Verminephrobacter eiseniae EF01-2: one gene and its partners. The protein of the gene in region 2 interacts with the protein of the main gene of each other region in a pairwise test. Links are inferred from orthologs where the notes say so. Each region holds a gene or a part of one and is shown on either strand. Other genes may lie near its edges.

Region 1 (7,706 bases), 260 kb from region 2 along the record:
AGCGATATCGAGGCGTAGCAGCCCCGGGCCTGCATGTCCCGGACGAACCGGACATTGTCCAGGTCGAACCGGTGCATCACGTAGAAGTAGCCGTTCTGGGCCATCCAGGCGCAGATTTTTTCGTCCACCACGGTTTTCATGTTGGCCGGCACCACGGGGATGCGAAACGAGCGCTCGCCCAGCCGCACGCTGGTGTCGCATTCCGAGCGGCTGCGCACGCGGCATTTGCGCGGCAGCAAAAGGACGTTGTCGTAGTCGAAGATTTCCATCGGATTCCAAGCTCCATCGAGTGGGCGCGCGCTGCAAAACGATCCCGGTTGCGCCGGGTGCTTTCTACAATGGCTGCATGTTCCCACAAGACCCGCTCCCGGATGCCCCATCGGCCGCATCCCCCCTTCTGGTCCATCTGAACCCCGAGCAACTCGCCGCCGTGACGCTGCCGGCCGGCCATGCGCTGATCTTGGCGGGGGCGGGGTCGGGCAAGACGCGGGTGCTCACCACGCGCATCGCCTGGCTGCTGCAAAACGGCCATGCCAGGCCCGGCAGTATCCTGGCCGTGACCTTTACCAACAAGGCCGCCAAGGAAATGGTGGCGCGCCTGTCGGCGATGCTGCCGGTGCATGTGCGCGGCATGTGGATCGGCACCTTCCACGGTCTGTGCAACCGCCTGCTGCGTGCGCACCATCAGGCTGCGGGCCTGCCGCAGACCTTTCAGATTCTGGACACGCAAGACCAGCTTGCCGCCGTCAAGCGCCTGTGCAAGCAACACAACGTTGATGACGAGCGCTTTGCGCCCAAGGATTTGGCGCACTTCATCGCCAACTGCAAGGAGCAGGGCCTGCGCCCGAACGATGTGCAGGGCCAGGACAGCAACACCCGCAAGAAGATCGAGATTTACCAACTCTACGAAGAGCAATGCCAGCGCGAGGGCGTTGTCGATTTTGGCGAGCTGATGCTGCGCAGCTACGAACTGTTGCGTGACAACGATCACCTGCGTGCGCATTACCAGCGCCGCTTTGCCCATATCCTGGTCGACGAGTTCCAAGACACCAACCAACTGCAATACGCCTGGCTCAAGCAGTTGGCAGGCAATGTCGTGGACGGGCGCTACCAGGCGCACGGCAGCGTGCTGGCCGTGGGCGACGATGACCAGAGCATCTACGCCTTTCGCGGTGCGCGCGTGGGCAACATGGCCGACTTCGTGCGCGAGTTCGGCGTGCAGCAGCAGATCAAGCTCGAACAGAACTACCGCAGCTACAGCCATATCCTGGACTCGGCCAACGCGCTGATCAGCCACAACAGCAGCCGCCTGGGCAAGAACCTGCGCACCACGCAAGGCCCCGGCGAGCCGGTGCGGGTGTACGAGGCGAGCTCCGATCTGGCCGAGGCGCAGTGGATGGTCGACGAGATCAAACAACTGCTGCGCAGCGACGGCTTCGAGCACCGGGAGATCGCCGTGCTGTACCGCAGCAATGCGCAAAGCCGGGTGATCGAATCGGCGCTGTTCAATGCCGGCGTGCCTTACCGCGTGTACGGTGGTCTGCGCTTTTTCGAGCGTGCCGAAATCAAGCATGCGCTGGCCTATCTGCGCCTGCTGGAGAACCCGCAGGACGACACCAGCTTTGCGCGCGTGGTGAACTTTCCGCCGCGCGGCATTGGTGCGCGCAGCATCGAGGTGCTGCAAGATGCAGCCCGCGCCGCCGGCTGCTCACTGTACGACGGCGTGAGCGCCGTGCCCGGCAAGGCGGGCATCAACCTGGGCGCATTCGTGGCGCTGGTCGATGGCCTGCGCGCGCAGACACGGGGGCTGAATCTGCGCAGCATCATCGAGCAGATGCTCGAATCCACGCGACTGGTGGCGCACTTTTGCACCGAAAAGGAAGGCGCCGACCGCATCGAGAACTTGCAGGAACTGATCAATGCAGCGGAGAGCTTCGTCACGCAAGAGGGCTTTGGCCGCGATGCCGTGGCCTTGCCGCTGGATGAGCATGGCGGCGCTGCACCGCCCAAGCCACCGATGCCCGGCATCGTGGACGCCGACACCGGCGAAACCCTGTCGCCGCTGGCCGCCTTCCTGACCCATGCCGCACTGGAGGCGGGCGACAACCAGGCCCAGGCCGGACAGAACGCCGTGCAACTGATGACCGTACACGCCAGCAAGGGGCTGGAGTTTGATGGTGTGTTCATCGGCGGCATGGAAGAGGGCCTGTTCCCGCACGAGAACGCGGCCAGCGAGCGCGACACTCTGGAGGAAGAGCGTCGCCTGATGTACGTGGCCATCACCCGCGCGCGCCGGCGCCTGTATCTGAGCCATTCGCAAACGCGCATGTTGCATGGCCAGACCCGCTACAACATCAGGAGCCGTTTCTTCGACGAACTGCCTGAGGCGGCGCTCAAGTGGCTCACACCCAAGCGCCAGTCCTTTGCCGCGCTTGCTTCTCATTCAGGAGCAGGCAGTGCATATTCTTCCAGTGCCAGGCAGTCATTCGGTTTCAAATCCGCAGGTGCTGAATCAGGGGTCTTTGCCCATCTGCCGGTGCCGCCGCGCAAGGGCGCGCCCGCGCATGGTCTTGCCGCCGGCATTGCCGTGTTTCACACCAAGTTCGGCGAAGGCAAGGTGCTGGCCCTTGAAGGCAGCGGCACCGATGAGCGTGCCCAAGTCCATTTTGCGCGCCACGGCAGCAAATGGCTGCTGCTGTCGGTGGCCAAGCTGACGGTGGTGGATTGAACGCGGGGGGCGCCATCGTGCCAGGACAGCGTCATCGGTGGGCTACGCCGAAGCGCTCGGCCAATGAGGAAGACGCTTGTCGAGTGTCCACAACCGGGCGCCTGGCGTGATCAGGGTGGGCGCCAGCAGCGACATGTCCACCACACCAATCCACACCCCAACCCGCACAGCCTCTCGCGCTCGATGAAGACCCTGACCTCGCCCAAGCCCGCCAGATTGCAAGGCTGCAACAGGCATAGGAGAGCGGAATAAGCAACGGCCCATGTTGCGGGGTGGAGTCCCGGCCCGAGCGGGGGCGCGGGACGCCAGGGGGCCTGGTCAGCGTCTTGCCTTGAAGTTGGTGAATATGCTGGTCTGGACTTTGCGGATGGCTTGCGGCAGCGCATCAGGCGCCACCATGGTCTTGATGGCTTCGTTGTCCAGGAAGATGGACTTGTTCTCGGCCACGTCCTTTGTCACGAACTTCAGCGAGGCTGCGTTGGGATTGGCGTAGAACACTTTGTTGGTCAGCGACGCATGCACTTCGGGACGCAGGATGTAGTTGATGAACAAATGGGCGTTTTCCACATTCTGGGCGTCCTTGGGGATGGCCATGGTGTCAAAGAACAGGGTGGCGCCGGACTTGGGCACCAGTGCCTCGATCACGACGGGCGTTTTGGTCTTGGCAGCGGCCGCGCGGCTGCGGGCGATGTTGATGTCGCCCGAGTAACCCATCACCAGACAAATGGCGCCACTGGCCATTTCCTCGATATAGCCCGACGACGAGATGCGTGTGACGTAGGGGCGGATGGCCTTGAGCACTTTGCCGGCAGCCTCGTAATCGGCAGCGTCCTTGCTGTAGGGGGGCTTGCCGGCGTACAGCAAGGCGATCGGGAGCACTTCGGAAGCCGAGTCCAACACGCTGACACCGCAACTCTTGAGCTTGTTCACGTACTTCACGTCAAACAGCAGGTCCCAGGCGTTGTCCGGCATCGGCATGTCGCCCAGCGCCTTCTTGACTTTGTTCACGTTGATGCCCACCGTGACATAGCCCCACAGCCAGTCCACCAGGTATTCGTTGCCGGGGTCGAGCTTGTTCAACTGCTCCAGCAGCCCTTTGTCCAGATTGCCCCAGTTGCTCAGCTTGCTCTTGTCGAGTTTTTGCAGCAGACCGGCCTCGATCTGGGTCTTGGCAAAGTGGGAGCCGGGCACGACGATGTCATAACCGGTCTTGCCGGCGACCAGTTTGGCGTGCAGGATTTCGTTGTTGTCGAAGTTGTCGTAGCGGACCTTGATGCCGTACTCTTTCTCGAAGTTCTTGATGGTGTCGTCGGCGATGTAGTCCGACCAGTTGTAGATGTTGAGCACCTTGGATTCTGCAGCATGCGCGCCCACGGCAATGCACAGGGCAGTGGTCAGCAGCGCCAGCGTGGCGCCCCAGTGTTTAAAGCTCTTGGTCATTGCAATCAATCCTCTTGGAAGGAGATGGGGATGGGGATGGAGGGAGCGTCTGCGCCAGCGGCAGGGTGAAAATAATATCAGAGCATTTGCCACCGACGGCGTGCCATCAGCTACACAGTTGCAACATTGGCGCGGGCTGTATAGCCACCAGACAGCGGGTATCCCAAGTTCTGCAATGACTGCTCAGAGGTCGGCAGCGGCTGGTGCAATGAAGCCAAGCGCATGATGAAAATTTCAGGCGTGGGCCTGCTCACGGCGACTGCGGCTAGTGTCGCGTCACCGATCAGATGTCGTAGGCTGCACGCAGCCATCGGAGCGCAGCGCAAGGCGCATAGCGCGGCCAATACCGAGCGTATTGGCAAGCGATGCAACGCCGCGATGCGCTTCGATGGCCAGCGCAGACCGACAGATGATCGGTGACGCGACACTAGTCACGATGGGCCATGTCAGCGCCAAGCAACCCGTGCAGCGAGCAGCGAGCAAGGGGCCATCGCTCTACGGCGAAGTTACGGCGAAGCAGCGGAAGACTTGTCCACCTTACCCTTCAACTCCTGATAGTTGAAGATACGCTGCCAGCTCAGCCGGCCAACGGTATCGCGAGCGGGCGCAAGAGCCGAGCCGCTGCCGGCGCCTGCACCACCGTGCGTTGGTGGAACCGCAAACCTGAGGACTTCACGCTGGCGCCGGCCCGTGCTATCGGCCGCCGTCACCCGGGCCTGGTCACTGGACACCACAACCGCCGGCCCGAGGAAACCCTGGGTGGAAGAGACATAACCTGCCTTGGCATTGCCAATGATCAGATAGTACCGATGACCACCGCCCAAGGCATTCGAGCAAGCGCCGGAGCCCCTGGCCGGAGGAATCTTCGACTGCACGAGCGCCGACAGATCGCCCAAATCCAGCGCCGCCTGGTCGATGCGCTCGCCGGAGACAGGCAAATCAAAGAACCAACCGGCGCGCGTGGCGACATCCGCGTCGGAACGGGGACGCCCCCAGCGGAAAGCGCGCACCGACACGGACCGATTGCCCGTATCGACAACCCCCTGCTGAAGACGCCCGCGGCCCGCAATGGCGCTGACCGCCGGACTCGCATCGGCGCGCGTCGAGCCATTGTCATAAATGACATACACCGACTGCCCGAACGTTGACGCACCGTCGGGCACCTCCAGATACTTGCCGGTGCCCACCACCACGTAGAACGTCTCCACCCCCCCGACGACCGGGCCGACAAAAACGGCAGGCGCCGCAAAGAGCGGCTGCACCTGCCCGTCATCGGAGCGCGCGCTATACAGCGGATAGGGCGCAGGACTGGCCGCCGTACCCTGGTCGAAAAACGACAACCCATTCATGCTCCACTTGTCCGTCCCCTTGCCCGCGAACTGCAGCCGCCAGAGCTTGCCATGCAGGTCGCCCACATAGATATCCGTCACCTCGCCCTGGATACCGTACAGGGCGCTGAAATTGGCCAAACCCGGGGCAACGGTGCGCGCCAAACCGGGATCGGTGGGCAGGGACACCTTGAAGTAATTGTGCCCCGGGAGCCAGGCCTGACCGGCAGGCTTGTCCAGCGCCAACAAAAACAGCGCCGGGCGGCCCGAGCCGGGCTGCGGCTGGTTGTCATCGGGCACATGGTTGTTCACACCGCTGCCCACCACGGCAAACCAGCGATACACGGCAGCCTGGCGGCGGCCATTGCGCATCGGCGCGTTGGTCCTGATCTTCATGATCCGGGGTGAACCGAGCACCTGACCCATGTCCGGGTCATCGGCGCGCGTGAATTCCCACATCACGTGGCTGGAATCGAAACGCGCCGGGTCCGACACATCCAGCGCAAACACACCGGCGCCACCGGCGCCGGTGCCCGAGACCAGCACCGTTTTCCAATCGCGGGCACTGGAATTGCCAGGGCCCACCCAGGCCTGGGCCACCACCGAGGGGGCATCCACATAGCTCTGGTGATGGTTGCGAAAGCCCGGCTCCGTCAGCGCGGACAGTCTGGGCACGAGCCAACTGGGAATATAGGCAAACAGCTCATCGCCCGTGTTCGCATTGAACGCATGGAGCATGCCGTCATTGGCGCCGACGAACACGGCCGGCGTGCGCGCGCCGTACTGTCTGCGAAAGTCCGCATACCCGGCGCCGGGGAATACGTTCGACGGCGGGCCGGAATACGAAATATTGGAGTTCACGATATCCCCCAGCAGGGAACTGCGCAGCCGAAACGGCGCCCCCTCCTTGCTGCGATCGCCACGCAGGTAAGCGATCCGGTCGGCGCCGGCCGCGCCGCCAAAGTGCAGCGCCAGCGATCGGAGGTCGATGTCATCCCGGGTGAACCTGCTCGCCACCGGGACCGGGTGGCGCCCTGGCCTGCCCACATGGATATTGCGGCGCGCGGGCGGCATCCGGTCGAGTTGCTGCGCCGCCCGCCAAAGGGGCGGCAGAATCTCCAGCGCCTGGCTGGCATTGTGGCCGATCGGCTCGGCCACGACATCGCCACTCCAATCGCCGGTGTCGAACCGGGCCGAATACATGACCGAGCCCTGGCTGAGCTGGCTGCCCGTGTTCAGGCGCGCACCGGCCGCACTGCGCATGCCCATCGATGCGCGGTAGAAAATCCGGTCGAAAGCGCTGAGCAGGCCGCGCGCGGGCGCCGGGCCTGCCGGGTCGAGGAAATGGTAGGCGCTGGCTTCGCCGGGCTGCTCGGGTTTTTGCCAGACATCATCGATGAACTGGCCGTGCCGGTCCCTGAACGGATGGACGTTGGCATCATGCGGGCCGGGACGCGCCAGAGCGGTCTCGAAGCCGCCATATTTGGCGGCCATGAAGAACTGGTTGCGGGTGCGGCGGGTGGCCGCATCGCTTTGCAGCCCTGCCTCATTGACATCGAAAGCCCAGGTCTTGACCCGCAGGCCCGGGCGCTGTTTGTCCGGTTGCGCGCTCCAGCCGGCGCCGCGAATGTCGTTCGTTCTGGCCCAATACGCCAGGCCGATGATCGGTTTGGTGAATGTCCAGTGCCCGGTATGGGGGTTGCCGCTGGCGCTCTCGAAGCGCTTGATGGCCTCGCGCCAGTGATCGATGTCGGGAATGTTGCGCGCTGCGTCGGGGCCGGGCAGGGCATGGTGTTCATGCGTGTGTATGTCCCCGACCAGCAGGATGTGGCTTTTGACGCACGAGTAATCACTGGCATTCGTGCGCCCGGCGCCATACGGGTCGTCCCACTGCGTGTAGACCGGATAGCCATCGGCCAGGGCGCCATTGGCAGGAACGCCTGCGATGGCACGGGGGTCTGGCGCAAGTCCCTGCAAATACCGCAGCGCCTCGTAATGCAGTTCGCCGACGGGGTCCAATTCCTTGTACAGGCCAGGCACAGCGCCGGTGCGGCCAAACTTGTTCAGATAGTTGATGACCCCGCTGATGGCGGGCGTGCCGGGCATGGACCCCGGTGTAGACCCCGGTATAGGCCCCGGGTTGGCGATGAACACGCCGGTGTCCTTGTCCCACTCGGCATGCGCGTTGCTGCCGGAGATCTGGCCGTTGA
Region 2 (7,636 bases):
GGCGACCTGGCCTGGGCCGCCGGCGACATGCAGGCGCGCGGCTTCCTGCTGGGCGGCACCTCGGGCCGCACCACGCTCAATGGCGAAGGCTTGCAGCACGAAGACGGCCACAGCCATATCCTGGCCAACACCATTCCCAACTGCGTGAGCTACGACCCCAGCTTCGCGCACGAAGTGGCCGTGATCATGCACCGCGGCCTGCAGCGCATGGTCGAGCAGCAGGAGAATGTCTTTTACTACATCACGCTGCTCAATGAGAACTACGCGATGCCGGGCCTGACGGATGGCACGCAAGAGCAAATCATCCAGGGCATGTACCTGTGCCAGCCCGGCGCCGCAGGCGAGCAGCGCGTGCAACTGCTGGGCTCGGGCAGCATCTTGCGCGAAGCGCTGGCCGCGCAAACCCTGCTGGCCGCCGACTGGGGGGTGCAGGCCGATGTGTGGAGCTGCCCCAGTTTCAACGAACTCACCCGCGAAGGCCAGGACGCCGAGCGCTGGAACCTGCTGCACCCGTTGGCGGCGCCGCGCCAGCCGTTCGTGGCCCGGCAACTGGGCCGCAGCACCGGCCCGGTGGTCGCGTCCACCGACTACATGAAAGCCTATGCCGAGCAGATCCGCCCGTTCATACCCAAGGGCCGCAACTACAAAGTGCTGGGAACCGACGGCTTTGGCCGCAGCGACTTTCGCAGCAAGCTGCGCGAGCATTTCGAGATCGATCGCCACTACATCGTCCTGGCCGCGCTCAAGGCGCTGAGCGAAGACGGCCTGCTGCCCGCCGACAAAGTGGCACAGGCGCTGGCCAAATACGGCATACAGGCCGACAAGACCAACCCGCTGTACGCATAACCGGAGACAAGCATGGCATTGGTAGACATCCAGGTCCCGGACATCGGGGATTTCGACGAGGTCGGCGTGATCGAATTGCTGGTCAAGCCGGGCGACACCATCAAAGTCGAGCAATCGCTGATCACCGTCGAGTCCGACAAGGCATCGATGGAGATTCCATCCAGCCACGCAGGCCAGGTCAAGGAACTGCGCGTGCAGGTCGGCGACAAAGTCAAGGAAGGCTCGGTGCTGCTGACGCTCGAAGTGGCAGGTGCAGCAGGTGCAGCAAATGCAGCAGGTGCGACTGAGCCGGCCACCCCGACCGCTGCCGCGGCTGCACCCGTTGCGGCACCGGCATCGCCGTCCACGGCTGCGGCACCGGCCGGCGCAACGCCACCAGCCATTCCCGCCCAGCAGCCAAGCCCGGCCATGGCCAGCCTGCCGCATGCCTCGCCGTCGGTGCGCAAGTTCGCCCGCGAACTGGGCGTGCCCATCGCGCAAGTCAAGGGCACGGGCCCCAAGGGTCGCATCACGCTGGACGACGTGCAAGCCTTCACCCGGCAGGTGATGAGCGGCGCCATGCAGACCCAGGCACAGGCGGCCCGGGCGCCCGCCGCCGGCTCCGCTGTGGGCTTGGACCTGTTGCCCTGGCCGAAGATCGACTTTGCCAAGTTCGGCCCCGTCGAGCGCAAGGAACTAGGCCGCATCAAGAAAATCAGCGGCGCCAACCTGCACCGCAACTGGGTGCTGATCCCGCATGTCACCAACCATGACGACGCGGACATCACCGAGTTGGAAGCCTTCCGCGTGCAGTTCAACAAGGAAAACGACAAGAGCGGCATCAAGGTCACGATGCTGGCCTTCATGATCCGGGCCGCCGTGGCCGCGCTCAGAAAATTCCCGGAATTCAACGCCTCGATCGACGGCGAACAACTGGTGCTGAAAAACTACTTCCACATCGGTTTTGCGGCCGACACGCCCAACGGCCTGATGGTGCCGGTGATCCGCGACGCCGACCAAAAGGGCATCGTGCAAATCTCGCAAGAGATGGCCGAACTGGCCAAAAAGGCCCGCGACGGCAAGCTGGCCCCGGCCGAGATGAGCGGCGCGGGCTTTAGCATCTCCTCACTCGGCGGCATTGGCGGGCGCTACTTCACGCCCATCATCAACGCCCCCGAGGTCGCCATCATGGGCGTGTGCAAAAGCCGTCTGGAGCCCCAGTGGGACGGCAAGCAGTTCGTCCCGCGCCTGATGCTGCCGCTGAGCCTGAGCTGGGACCACCGCGTGATCGACGGCGCAGCCGCCGCGCGCTTCAACCTGTACTTCGCCTCGCTGCTGGCGGACATGCGCCGCATCATGATGTAACGAAAGGGCAACGCCATGGCAATCATCGACATCAAGGTGCCCGACATCGGCGACTTCAGCGAAGTGGCCATCATCGAAGTGCTGGTCAAACCCGGCGACACCATCCGGGCCGAGCAAAGCCTGGTCACCGTCGAGTCCGACAAGGCTTCGATGGAAATCCCCAGCAGCCACGCCGGCGTGGTCCAGGAACTGCGCGTGCAATTGGGCGACAAGGTGGCCGAAGGCTCGGTGCTGCTGACACTGCAAGAGCCGCAGCACGCCCGCAGCGCGGCATCTGAACGCCAGCCGGTGGCAGCGCATGATCGACAAACGCCATCTGCCATCGATGTGCAAGCATCGAACTGGGCGGGAACGGCCGATCTGGAATGCGACCTGCTGGTGCTCGGCGGCGGCCCCGGCGGCTACTCGGCGGCCTTTCGCGCCGCCGACCTGGGCCTGAAAGCAGTCATCGTCGAGCGCTACGCGACACTGGGCGGCGTATGCCTGAACGTGGGCTGCATCCCCTCCAAGGCGCTGCTGCATGTGGCGGCCGTGATCGACGAAGTGCGCCACCTGTCGACGGCAGGCATCGACTTTGGCGCGCCAGAGGTCAACCTCGAGCGCTTGCGCGGCCACAAGGAAAAAGTCATCGGCAAGCTCACCGGCGGCCTGGCCGCGATGGCCAGAATGCGCAAAGTAACCACCGTGCGCGGCTACGGCGCCTTTGTCGGCGCCCACCATCTTCAAGTGCAAGAGACCACCGGCGCCGGCCAGGAGCAGACCGGCAGCAAGAAAATCATCGCCTTCAAAAAAGCCATCATCGCCGCCGGCAGCCAGGCCCTGCGCCTGCCATTCATGCCCGAAGACCCGCGCGTGATCGACGCCACCGGCGCGCTGGCGCTCAAGGAAATCCCCAAACGCATGCTGATCCTGGGCGGCGGCATCATCGGCCTGGAAATGGGCACGGTGTACAGCACCCTGGGCGCGCGCCTGGATGTGGTGGAAATGCTGGACGGCCTGATGCAGGGCGCCGATCGCGATCTGGTCAAAGTCTGGCAAAAAATGAACGCCCACCGCTTCGACCGCATCATGCTCGGCACCCAAACCATAGGCGCCCAGGCCAGGCCCGAAGGCATCGAAGTCAGCTTTGCCCGCGTCGCAAAAGAGCACCCGTCCGCCCCGCAGACCGACCTGCAGACCTACGACCTGGTGCTGCAGGCCGTCGGCCGCAGACCCAATGGCAAGCAGATCGGAGCCGAAAAAGCCGGGGTGACCGTCACCGACCGGGGCTTCATCGATGTCGACAGACAAATGCGCACCAATGTGCCGCATATCTTCGCCATCGGCGACATCGTGGGCCAGCCGATGCTGGCGCACAAGGCCGTGCACGAGGCGCATGTGGCGGCCGAAGTCATCGCCGGTGAACTGCAGGGCGACAAGGCATTGGCCGGCGCCGCATTCGACGCCCGCGTGATCCCGAGCGTGGCCTACACCGACCCCGAAGTGGCCTGGGTGGGCCTGACCGAAGACCAGGCCAAGGCCCAGGGCATCCGGGTCAAAAAGGGCCTGTTCCCCTGGACCGCCTCGGGCCGCGCCATTGCCAACGGCCGCGACGAGGGCTACACCAAGCTGCTGTTCGACGACGCCCCCGAAGCCCGTGGCCACGGCAAAATCCTGGGCGGCGGCATGGTCGGCAGCCACGCCGGCGACATGATCGGCGAAATCGCCCTGGCCATCGAAATGGGCGCCGACGCAGTGGACATCGCCAAAACCATCCACCCCCACCCCACGCTGGGCGAAAGCATAGGCATGGCGGCGGAGATTGCGCATGGCAGTTGCACGGATGTGCCGCCGGTGAAAAAGTAATTCCGTTGGCGGGCCGCCCCTGGTCGTTGATCTTCGGCAAGGGCCGGCCGCTGGCGCTGGCATCGCCGGCCTTTGTCACCGGTCTGTGTCACCAGCGACTTCCATGCCGGGTGCGCCGCCGTGCTTGCAGGGACGGGCTTCGCTACGCCGATGGCTGATGGCCGATAGCACGAGCACGCTGGCTGGCGCCGGTGCTCGAAGCCGCTGCGCCGTCGCCGTGGCCGATCTGCACGCACCGCTCGCAGCGCGCCGGTAGGTGTGCGACGAACGGTGCCGCGTGCTGCGCTGCAACAGCGGCCGTGTCGGATCAGCCGGATCAGCCGGATCAGTCGTACCGTTGCCCGATGCGCATCAGCTCGGGTGTGCCGATCACTGCATTGAGCGCATCGAAGTCCAGCATCTGCCCGCGCCACGGCTGCGTGGTGCGGTGCCGGTGCAAACTCGCGTAGTAGCCCTGCAGCGTGTGCACCACGGCGCGCGCCGTGCCGCCCGGGAAGATGGCGATGCGAAAACCGCGCCTTTGCAGCGTGTCTGCATCCTGCAGCGGCGTCTTGCCGCCTTCGACCATGTTGGCGAGCAGCGGCACGCGGTGCGCGAAGCGGCGGCAGGCCGCATCCATCTGCCCGGGCGAGCGCAACGCCTCGATGAAGAGCGCGTCCACGCCACATTCAAGGTACGCCTCGGCGCGGTCGAGCGCCGCTTGCAGTCCCTCGACCGCTACCGCGTCGGTGCGCGCCAGGATCAGCGTGTCGTTCGACGAGCGCGCATCGAGCGCGGCCTTGAGCTTGCCCGCCATCTCGCGTTGCGGCACCAGGGCCTTGCCGTCGAGGTGCCCGCAGCGCTTCGGGAAGGTCTGGTCCTCGATCTGCACCATGGCCGCGCCCGCGCGTTCGAAGCCGCGCACGGTGCGCTGCGTGTTCAGCGCGTTGCCAAAGCCGGTGTCGGCATCGACGATCACCGGCAGGCGCACGCGCTCGGTGATGTGCGCGAGCGTGTCGGCCACCTCGGTGAAGGTGGCCAGGCCGATGTCGGAGCGGCCGAGCCGGGTGTAGGCGATCGACGCGCTCGAAAGGTAGAGCGCCTCGAAGCCGGCCTGCTCGGCCACCAGCGCGCTCAGCGCGTCGTACACGCCCGGGGCCAGCAGCACATCGGGCGCCGCCAGCCGGGTCTTGAAGTCGCGGGTCGTCATGATGTGGGCGCCTCCCTGGATTGAACGATCGTGGTGGCGGTGCGCGCCGCGATGTAGCCCCCGGCGACCGCGCTCAGCAGACCATTGCCGGAGAGATAGCCCGATGCCGCATCGCCCGAGACGCCGCCCGCCGCGCCGCCTGCTGCCAGCAGGTTGGCCAGGGGCGTGCCGTCCCGGCGCAGCACACGCATGTCGGGCGCGGTGTCGAGGCCGCCCTGGGTGTGAAAGAGCGCGCCGGTCACCTTGACGGCGAAGTACGGCGCATCGAGTCCGCGCGCGAACACGCGGCCATCGGGTGCAGCCGACGCAGCGCGCACTGTGTCGAGCGTGCGTTGCAGCACCGAGGGCTTGCAGCCGATGCAGTCCGCCAGCGCGGCCACCGACGGGCAGCGGCGCAGCGCGCCCGCCGCCTCGGCCTCGCAAAAGTCGGGAAAGCTGCGCGCCAACGCCAGCAGCGGCGCATCGAACAGGTTCCACGCAATGCCCTGCGGCTGCGCCAGCACATGCAGCGCAGCCTCGGAGTAGCCCTGCGTCTCATCGTGAAAGCGCTGCCCCGCGCCGTTGACCTGCACCGCGCCGGCCATCATCACGGCCCACGACATCAGCGCGCCATGCGGCGTGACCCACGAGCCGTGCCCCTGGTAGCCGCCGAGGTCGCGCAGCCGCGCGCCCAGCGACCGGCCCCAGGCAATGGCGCTGCCGTCGTTGCCGACATGGCCGCAGAACCTGGCCTCGGCCATCTCGGGCAGCAGCGTGCGCACCATCTGCGCATTGCCGCCGAAGCCGTTGCAGGCAAGCAGCAGCGCGGCGCAACCGAGCGTCTCGCGCCGGCCGTCGGGGCGCAGATAGTCGATGCCGAGCACGCGCTGCGCGCTGTCGAGCACCAGCGTATCGACCACGGCCTGCGTCAATATCGGGATGCCTGCCGCCCCGGCGGCCGCGTGCAGCACCGCCATCAACGCCCGGCCCGTCTTCTGCGGCAGCGCGTGCATGCGGCGCACGCTGTGGCCGGGATAGAGAAAGCCGTCGAGCAGCAGCCATTCGAGGCCGTGGCGCTGCTGGAGCGCATCGAGCGCAGGGCCGATGGCCGTTGCATACGCATCGACCAGCGCCGGCGCCGCGCGGCCGCGCGCCTTGGCCTGGATGTCGGCGGCAAAGCGTGCGGCGCTGTCGCCGGTCACACCGTGCGCGCGCTGCGCGCGCGTGCCAGGCGCGGGGATGAAGCCCGAGGACAACGCCGTCGATCCGCTCGGCAGCGCATCGCGTTCCAGCACGACACAATCGACGCCGGCATCGTGGAGCATCAACGCGGCCGTAAGCCCGCAGGCGCCGCCGCCGACGATGGCCACCGCGACATGCACATCGGCCTCGACGCGCGCCGCCCGGCGCATGGTTCGCAGCGGTCCGTTCATGCCAGCGAATCGATGAAAGGCGCGCACGCGGTGACCTCGGCCACATTGCGCATATCGGCCAGCGCGGTCTGGTGGCGCTTTGCGCCGAAGGCAGCGCAACCGTCGGCCAGCACCAGCGTGCGGTAGTCGCGCATCTGCGCATCGCGCACCGTGCTGGCCACGCCGCCGTTGGTGACGATGCCGCAGACCGCCACGGTGTCGATGCCCGCGCGGCGCAGCACCCAGTCGAGCTGGGTATTGAAGAAGGCCGAGTACATGACCTTGCTGATCGTCACATCGACCAGGCCCGCGAGCGCGTCGACATTGGCCTGGCCCCAACTGCCGGGCGCGAAGTCGCCTTTGGCCAGGTACGGGCGCAATGCCTTCAGATGCGGCGGCACCATCGGCGCGCCGGCGGCGTCGGGCCAGAGCGTGAACTGGCTCGCGACGACCAGTCCGCCGGCCGCCTTGAGCGCGCGCGCCACGGCGGCCACGCGCCCGGGCAACAGCAACGCCGGCGGGTTGGTGTCGCCGCCGCGAGCGTAGGCGCCGTTCGCGTCGAGAAAGTCGTTTTGCAGGTCGATGATGAGCAGCGCCGTCTTGGGCGCGACGATCTTCGCGCTCACTGGAGTACCTTCGCCCTCGGCTACGGTATGAGCGCCTTCGGGCGGCCGCGCTGCGCTCATGATGCCCTCACCAGCAGGTTGCCATGCGCATCGACTTCGGCATGAAAGCCCGGTTCGAGCCACACGGTGGTGTCGGCCTGTTCGAGGATCGCGGGGCCGTCGATGCGCGCGGCCACGGGCAGTGCGAGCCGCGCGTAGCGCACCGCGTCGTGCCACCGGCCTCGATGGAACACCTGCTGCACGCCCAGCGGCGCGCTGCTGCCTTTGCCTTTGGGCGCCAGCACGGCCAGATCGAACTTGGGCCGCACGCCGATGCGCGCATAGCGCAGGTTCAGCACGCGGATGGCGATGCCGTCGAGCACGCGGCCGAAGGCTGCGGTGTAAGCGGCATCGAA
Region 3 (7,658 bases), 2.2 Mb from region 2 along the record:
CTGGGCCGCAAACGCACGGCTGTGCAGCAGCTGATTGCGGCGTACCGCAATGTGGGCCAGCGCTGGGCCGATCTCGACCCGCTCAAGCGCACCGAGCGCCCGGTGATTCCCGAACTCGATCCGGCGTTCTATGGCTTCAGCGATGCCGACCAGGAGACGGTGTTCAACACCAGCAACCTGTTCTTCGGCAAGGAGACGATGCCTTTGCGCGAACTGCTCAATGCGCTGCGCGAGACCTACTGCGGCTCGATTGGCGCCGAGTACATGTACGCCACCGACCAGAACCAGAAACGCTGGTGGCAGCAGCGGCTCGAAGCCATACGCAGCAAGCCCAGCTTTGGCGCGGACAAGAAGCAGCACATCCTGGAGCGGCTGACCGCCGCCGAGGGCCTGGAGCGTTTCCTGCACACCAAGTATGTCGGGCAAAAGCGCTTCTCGCTCGAAGGCGGCGAGAGTTTCATTGCCTCGATCGACGAGTTGATACAGTCGGCGGGCGCCAAGGGGGTGCAGGAAATCGTGATCGGCATGGCCCACCGTGGCCGCTTGAATGTGCTGGTCAACGTCATGGGCAAGATGCCCAAGGATTTGTTTGCCGAATTCGACCATACGGCGCCCGAAGACCTGGCTGCCGGCGATGTGAAGTACCACCAGGGCTTCAGCTCCGACGTGACCACCCCGGGCGGCCCGGTACACCTTTCGCTGGCTTTCAATCCGTCGCACCTGGAGATCGTCAACCCGGTGGTCGAAGGCTCGGTGCGCGCGCGCATGGACCGCCGGGCCGACCCGCAAGGCCAGCAGGTGCTGCCGGTGCTGGTGCATGGTGACGCGGCATTTGCCGGCCAGGGGGTGATTCAGGAAACGCTGGCGCTGGCACAGACCCGGGGCTACTCCACCGGCGGCACGGTGCATATCGTGATCAACAACCAGATCGGTTTCACCACCTCCGACCCCCGCGATAGCCGTTCCACGCTGTACTGCACCGATGTGGTCAAGATGATCGAGTCGCCGGTGCTGCATGTCAACGGCGATGATCCCGAGGCCGTGGTGCTGGCCACCCAACTGGCCCTGGAGTTCCGCATGGAGTTCCGCAAGGATGTGGTCGTGGACATCGTCTGCTTTCGCAAGCTCGGCCACAACGAGCAGGACACGCCGGCGCTGACCCAGCCGCTGATGTACAAGAAGATCGGCGCGCATCCGGGCACGCGCAAGCTCTATGCCGACAAACTGGCTGCGCAGGGCCTGGGCGAGACCTTGGGCGATGACATGGCCCGGGCCTACCGCCAGGCGATGGATGCCGGCAAGCACACGGTCGATCCGGTGCTGACCAACTTCAAGAGCAAGTACGCGGTCGACTGGAGCCCCTTCCTGGGCAAGAAGTGGACCGACGCTGGTGACACCGCGATTCCGCTGGCCGAGTGGCGGCGCCTGGCCGAGAAAATCACGCTGATTCCTGGCAGCGTGACCCCGCACCAACTGGTCAGGAAGGTCTATGACGATCGCGCCGCGATGGGCCGTGGCGAACTGCCCGTGGACTGGGGCATGGGCGAGCATATGGCGTTTGCATCGCTGGTGGCCAGCGGCTACGCGGTGCGGCTGTCGGGTGAGGACTGCGGCCGTGGCACGTTCACGCACCGCCACGCCGTGGTGCATGACCAAAAGCGCGAGAAATGGGACATCGGCACCTACACGCCGTTGCAGAACGTGGCCGAGAACCAGGCGCCGTTCGTCGTCATCGACTCCATCCTCTCCGAAGAGGCGGTGCTGGGCTTTGAATACGGCTACGCCTCGAACGACCCCAATACCCTGGTGATCTGGGAAGCCCAGTTCGGCGACTTCGCCAATGGCGCGCAGGTGGTGATCGACCAGTTCATCGCCTCGGGCGAAGTCAAATGGGGCCGCGTCAACGGCATCACGCTGATGCTGCCCCATGGCTACGAAGGCCAAGGCCCCGAGCACAGTTCGGCGCGTCTGGAGCGCTTCATGCAAATGGCGGCCGACGCCAACATGCAAGTGGTGCAGCCGACCACGGCCAGCCAGATTTTCCATGTGCTGCGGCGCCAGATGGTGCGCGCGCTGCGCAAGCCGCTGATCATCATGACGCCCAAGTCGCTGCTGCGCAACAAGGACGCCACCTCGCCGCTGTCCGAGTTCACCAGGGGCGGCTTCCAGACGGTGATTCCCGAGCAGGACGAAGCCATCGTCAAAAAGGCCGCCAAGGTCAGGCGCGTGCTGGCCTGCTCCGGCAAGGTGTACTACGACCTGGTCAAAAGGCGCAGCGAGAAGGCCATCGATGATGTGGCGATCCTGCGCGTCGAGCAGTTGTACCCGTTCCCGCACAAAGCCTTTGCCGCAGAGCTCAAGCGCTACGCCCAGGCCATCGATGTGGTCTGGTGCCAGGACGAGCCGCAGAACCAGGGCGCCTGGTTCTTCGTGCAGCACTACATCCACGAGAACATGCACGAAGGCCAGAAACTGGGCTACTCCGGCCGCGCGGCATCGGCATCGCCTGCCGTCGGATACTCGCACCTGCACCAGGAGCAGCAAAAGGCGCTGGTCGATGGCGCGTTCGGCAAGATCAAGGGCTTTGTGCTGACCAAATGAACGCCACTGCGCACGGCAAGCGAAAACCCTCATCCCCATGGTTCCCGAAGTCCCCGAAGCATTCCGAAAGAAGAACTGGTATGGCCATCGTAGAAGTCAAAGTCCCCGCACTGTCCGAATCCGTGGTCGAGGCCACCTTGCTGGCGTGGAAGAAAAAGCCCGGCCAGGCCGTGGCAATCGATGAGATTCTGATCGAGATCGAAACCGACAAGGTGGTGCTGGAAGTGCCTGCGCCCGCCGCCGGCCTGCTGGCCGAGATCGTTCAGGGCGACGGCGCCACGGTCGCCGCCGAGCAGGTCATTGCCCGCATCGACACCGAAGGCCGGGCGGCAGCATCGGCTGCTTCGGCAGTTTCGGCCGCAGCAGCCACTGTGGCGCCGGCCGCAGCCCAGGCAGCGAAGGCCGGCGTCGCCATGCCGGCCGCCGCCAAACTGCTGGCCGACCACCAACTGTCCGCCGCGTCGGTGCCGGGCACGGGCAAGGACGGCCGCGTGACCAAGGTGGATGTGCTCGGTGCCGTGGCCCGCGGCGCAGCCGCTACGACATCCTTCGCAGCCGCTACGACATCCTTCGCAGCCGCTACGACACCCTTCGCCGCCGCTGCGACACCCTCGGTTGCTGCAACACCCCCCGCATCCGCGACGCCCGCCATCCCGACCGGCGTTCCCGCCAAGGTCCTGCCCCAGGTGCCGGCGCCCGCATCCTCCAGGCCGCAGTGGGGCGAGCGCCCCGAGCAGCGCGTTGCGATGAGCCGTCTGCGTGCCCGCGTGGCCGAGCGCCTGCTGCAATCGCAGTCGACCAACGCCATCCTGACCACGTTCAACGAAGTGAACATGGCACCGGTGATGCAGATGCGCAAGAAGTTCCAGGACGCATTCACCAAGGAGCATGGCGTGAAGATCGGCTTCATGGGCTTTTTCGTGAAGGCGGCAGTGCATGCCCTGAAGAAATACCCGGTGCTCAACGCGGCCGTCGATGGCAACGACATCGTCTACCACGGCTACTTCGACATCGGCATCGCCGTCGGCTCGCCCCGTGGTCTGGTGGTGCCGATACTGCGCAACGCCGACCAGATGGGCTTTGCCGACATCGAAAAGAAAATCGCCGAGTTCGCCCAGAAGGCCGCGGACGGCAAGCTGGAAATTCAGGAGCTGACCGGCGGCACCTTTTCCATCTCCAATGGCGGCACTTTTGGCTCGATGCTGTCCACGCCCATCATCAACCCGCCGCAGTCGGCCATCCTGGGCGTGCACGCCACCAAGGACCGCGCCGTGGTGGAGGACGGCCAGATCGTCATCCGCCCGATGAACTACCTGGCCATGTCTTACGACCACCGCATCATCGACGGCCGCGAAGCCGTGCTGGGCCTGGTGGCGATGAAGGAGGCGCTGGAAGATCCTGCGCGCCTGCTGTTCGACATCTGAGCGGGGTCTTCCATGAGCCAAGCATTCGATGTGATCGTCATCGGCGCCGGCCCCGGTGGCTACATTGCCGCGATCCGCGCCGCCCAACTGGGCTTGAACACCGCCTGTATCGATGCGTCGCAGAACGACCAGGGAGGGGCCGCTCCGGGCGGCACCTGCACCAACGTGGGCTGCATTCCGTCCAAGGCGCTGCTGCAATCGTCCGAGCATTTCGAGCAGGCAACGCATTGGGCCGACCATGGCATCACGGTCGCCGGCGTGCAGATCGATGTGGCCAAAATGCAGGCCCGCAAAAGCGCCGTGGTCCGGCAAAACAACGATGGCATCCAGTACCTGTTCAAGAAGAACAAGGTCCGCTTCTTCCATGGCCGCGGCTCGTTCGTGCAGGCCGTCGAGGGCGGCTATCGGATTGCGGTGCAAGCGCTGGCCCAAGGCGCGGCGCCAGAGTTGTTGACCGGCAAGCAGATCATCGTGGCCACCGGCTCGAGCGCGCGCGCGCTGCCCGGCACACCGTTTGACGAAGAACGGGTGCTGTCCAACGACGGCGCATTGCGCCTCGCCGCAGTGCCCAAGAGGCTGGCCCTGATCGGCGCCGGAGTGATCGGCCTGGAAATCGGCTCCGTGTGGCGCCGCCTGGGCGCCGAGGTCACCATCCTCGAAAGCCTGCCGACTTTTCTGGGCGCGGTCGACGAGCAGATCGCCAAAGAGGCGAAAAAGGCTTTCGACAAGCAGGGCCTGGCGATCGAACTGGGCGCGCAGGTCGGCCAAGTCTCGGTCGGCAAGAAGGGGGCGCAGGCGGTGCACATTGCCTATACCGACGCCAAGGGCCAGGCGCAGGCGCTGGACGTGGACCAACTCATCGTAGCCATAGGCCGGGTGCCCAACACCCAGGGTCTGAACGCCGAGGCCGTGGGCCTGCCGCTGGACGAGCGCGGCGCGCTGGTGGTCGACGCCGACTGCAAAACCCCGGTGCCCGGCATTTGGGCGGTGGGCGACGTGGTGCGCGGCCCGATGCTGGCGCACAAGGCCGAGGAAGAGGGCGTCGCCGTGGCCGAGCGCATTGCCGGCCAGCATGGGCATGTGAACCTGGGCACCATCCCCTGGGTCATCTACACCCACCCCGAAATCGCCTGGGTGGGCCGCAGCGAGCAGCAACTCAAGGCCGAGGGCATCGGGTACCGGGCCGGCGTCTTCCCCTTCCTGGCCAATGGCCGCGCACGCGCGTTGGGTGATACCGCCGGCATGGTCAAAATGCTGGCCGATGCCGGCACCGATGAAATCCTGGGCGTGCACATCGTAGGCCCGCAGGCCAGCGAACTGATTGCCCAAGCCGTGCTGGCCATGGAGTTCAAGGCCAGCAGCGAAGACATCGCGCGCATCTGCCATGCCCACCCCACATTGAGCGAAGCCATCAAGGAAGCGGCCTTGGCCGTGGACAAGCGCACGCTGAACTTCTGATGTCTGCATAAAAACGGCCGCAGGCGCATGGTTCAGATGCGCTTGTAGCCATCGAATGAATAGCCGCCATCCAGTGAGCATCGAACAGGCGTATCGGGCCGAACTGGCCGCCAAGGGCTATCGAAGCGACCCCGCCCAATTGCGCGCAGTCGCGGCCCTGCAGCGCTGCGCCGATGACTGGGTGGCGTACAAGGCGCGGCGCTCGAACGCCATCAAAAAGCTGATCAACCGCCCCGCGCTCCCGCGCGGCGTTTACCTGCACGGCGGGGCCGGGCGTGGCAAGAGCTTCTTGCTGGACTGCTTTTTCACCGCCGTGCCCGTCAAGCGCAAGGTGCGGTTGCACTTTCACGAGTTCATGCGCGAAGTGCACCGCGAACTGGCGCTGCTGCAGGGCACGGTGAACCCGCTCGACCGGCTGGGCGAGCGCATGGCCCGGCGCTACAAGCTGATCTGCTTCGATGAGTTCCATGTCGCGGACATCACCGACGCGCTGATCCTGCACCGCTTGCTGACGGCGCTGTTCGACAACGGCGTGGGCTTTGTCACCACCTCCAACTTCAGGCCCGACGAACTGTACCCGGGCGGCCTGCACCGGGAGCGCATCCTGCCGGCGATTGCCCTGCTCGATGACAGGCTGGAGGTGGTGAACGTGGACAACGGCACCGATTACCGCCGGCAAACGCTGGAGCGGGTGGTGCGCTACCACTGCCCCGCAGGGCCGCAGGCGGACGCCGCCATGCAACAAGCCTTCGATCGGTTGGCCGAAGTCCCTGACGAAGACCCGGCATTGCAGATCGAAGCGCGCACCATCCTGGCCCGCCGCAAGGCCGGCGGCCTGGTCTGGTTCGACTTCAAGACCCTCTGCGCCGGCCCCCGCTCACAGAACGACTATCTGGAGATCGCCACCCGGTTCCACACGCTGCTGCTGTCCGACGTGCCCTGCATGCCGGTGGGCATGGCCTCGGCCGCGCGGCGCTTTACCTGGCTGGTCGACGTGTTGTATGACCGGCGCGTCAAGCTGATCCTGTCGGCCGCCGTGCCACCCGAGCAGCTCTACACCGCAGGCCCGCTGGTGCACGAGTTTCCGCGCACGGTATCGCGCCTGCATGAGATGCAATCGCGGGCATTCCTGGCGCTGGCGCGGCGCAGCGTGGATACCGGGCTGACATGAGCGCCGCCCGGCCGCCCGGATCGCGCTCACGAACGATGGGGAAATGGAATTGCCGGAATCAGTACGTTTTGTATGGCAGGAACTTGCCGCTCAACATGACATTGACGCGATCACCGTTCGGATCGGCTTGGCGCTGAATATCCATCTTGAAATCAATCGCGCTCATGATGCCGTCGCCGAACTCTTCGTGGATCAGTTCCTTGATCGTGCTGCCATAGACACTGACGATTTCGTACCAGCGATAGATCAGCGGATCGGTCGGTGTCGGCAGCGAGCCTTTGTATGGCACGATTTGCAGCCACAGCGTTTCTTCATCGGTGAGATCAAACAATTCCTGCGCCACGGCAGCCTGCCTGGCGGTCAGCGTCATCTGGCCGAGCATGGCGGCGGTCGTCCACTCCTTGCTTTGGCCGATGCTTTCGGCGATCTTGCACCAGGTCATTTTGTTTTTGACCTTGGCGGAGATGATTTTTTGGGTAACGAGGTTGCGATCCATGAAGTTCTCCTTGCGGTGAATAATGAAAAGATCAAGCGGCTTGCGGAAAATTGCCCGAGGTTTGTGCTGGAATGCCCTCCTCCAGACCCGGCATTATCATGCGTGCCACGGCATCCCCGGCGCCGGCCTCCTGAATTTGGCGCGAGCGATGCACCAGAAAATCGACCAGATGATTGCGGATGCGATAAAACTGCGGGTCGTGGTGCATGTTTTCCCGCGTGCGCGTCTTCGGCATGGTGTTGACCACCACTTCAGCAATGCGTGCGCGCGGTCCGTTGGACATCAGGAAGATTTTATCAGCCAGCAAAATTGCTTCGTCCACATCGTGCGTGATCATGAACACGGTCTGATGCGTGGCGCTGCAAATCTTCAGCAACTCGTCCTGCACCACGCCGCGCGTCAAAGCGTCGAGCGCGCCGAATGGTTCATCCATCAGCAGCATCTTCGGTTCGATCGAAAACGCCCGTGCGATACCGACGCGTTGCTTCATGCCACCGGACAGTTCGGA

The links.
Region 1: the proteins of lpdA (region 2) and VEIS_RS08270 interact in binary tests that used the Escherichia coli proteins (3 or more experiments, as listed by UniProt). The link is inferred for Verminephrobacter eiseniae EF01-2 from one-to-one orthologs.
Region 3: the proteins of lpdA (region 2) and odhB interact in binary tests that used the Escherichia coli proteins (3 or more experiments, as listed by UniProt). The link is inferred for Verminephrobacter eiseniae EF01-2 from one-to-one orthologs.

The regions. Positions count from the first base shown.
Region 1 is NC_008786.1:1,889,247-1,896,952, forward strand. What follows is about bases 1-3,037. They hold VEIS_RS08270 (UvrD-helicase domain-containing protein), read left to right. Parts: upstream 1-346; coding sequence 347-2,728; downstream 2,729-3,037. Other genes in these bases: VEIS_RS08265 (GMP reductase), read right to left, coding at 1-269. In the rest of the region: VEIS_RS08275 (extracellular solute-binding protein), read right to left, coding at 3,047-4,168; VEIS_RS25835 (hypothetical protein), read right to left, coding at 4,279-4,596; VEIS_RS08280 (pilus assembly protein), read right to left, coding at 4,675-7,706. UniProt on the Escherichia coli protein: A helicase with DNA-dependent ATPase activity. Unwinds DNA duplexes with 3'-5' polarity. Translocates on single-stranded DNA with 3'-5' polarity. Initiates unwinding more efficiently from a nicked substrate than double-stranded DNA.
Region 2 is NC_008786.1:2,143,924-2,151,559, reverse strand. What follows is about bases 1,654-4,620. They hold lpdA (dihydrolipoyl dehydrogenase), read left to right. Parts: upstream 1,654-2,205; coding sequence 2,206-4,035; downstream 4,036-4,620. Other genes in these bases: VEIS_RS09365 (isocitrate lyase/PEP mutase family protein), read right to left, coding at 4,361-4,620; aceF (dihydrolipoyllysine-residue acetyltransferase), read left to right, coding at 1,654-2,190. Also shown: aceE (pyruvate dehydrogenase (acetyl-transferring), homodimeric type), read left to right, coding at 1-846; more of aceF, read left to right, coding at 859-1,653; more of VEIS_RS09365, read right to left, coding at 4,621-5,224; VEIS_RS09360 (FAD-dependent oxidoreductase), read right to left, coding at 5,221-6,636; VEIS_RS09355 (cysteine hydrolase family protein), read right to left, coding at 6,633-7,301; VEIS_RS09350 (hydantoinase/oxoprolinase family protein), read right to left, coding at 7,298-7,636. UniProt on the Escherichia coli protein: Lipoamide dehydrogenase is a component of the glycine cleavage system as well as of the alpha-ketoacid dehydrogenase complexes.
Region 3 is NC_008786.1:4,359,111-4,366,768, reverse strand. What follows is about bases 1,865-4,853. They hold odhB (2-oxoglutarate dehydrogenase complex dihydrolipoyllysine-residue succinyltransferase), read left to right. Parts: upstream 1,865-2,681; coding sequence 2,682-4,025; downstream 4,026-4,853. Other genes in these bases: lpdA (dihydrolipoyl dehydrogenase), read left to right, coding at 4,038-4,853; VEIS_RS19260 (2-oxoglutarate dehydrogenase E1 component), read left to right, coding at 1,865-2,601. Outside these bases: more of VEIS_RS19260, read left to right, coding at 1-1,864; more of lpdA, read left to right, coding at 4,854-5,483; cell division protein ZapE, read left to right, coding at 5,557-6,654; cynS (cyanase), read right to left, coding at 6,713-7,150; VEIS_RS19235 (ABC transporter ATP-binding protein), read right to left, coding at 7,182-7,658. UniProt on the Escherichia coli protein: E2 component of the 2-oxoglutarate dehydrogenase (OGDH) complex which catalyzes the second step in the conversion of 2-oxoglutarate to succinyl-CoA and CO(2).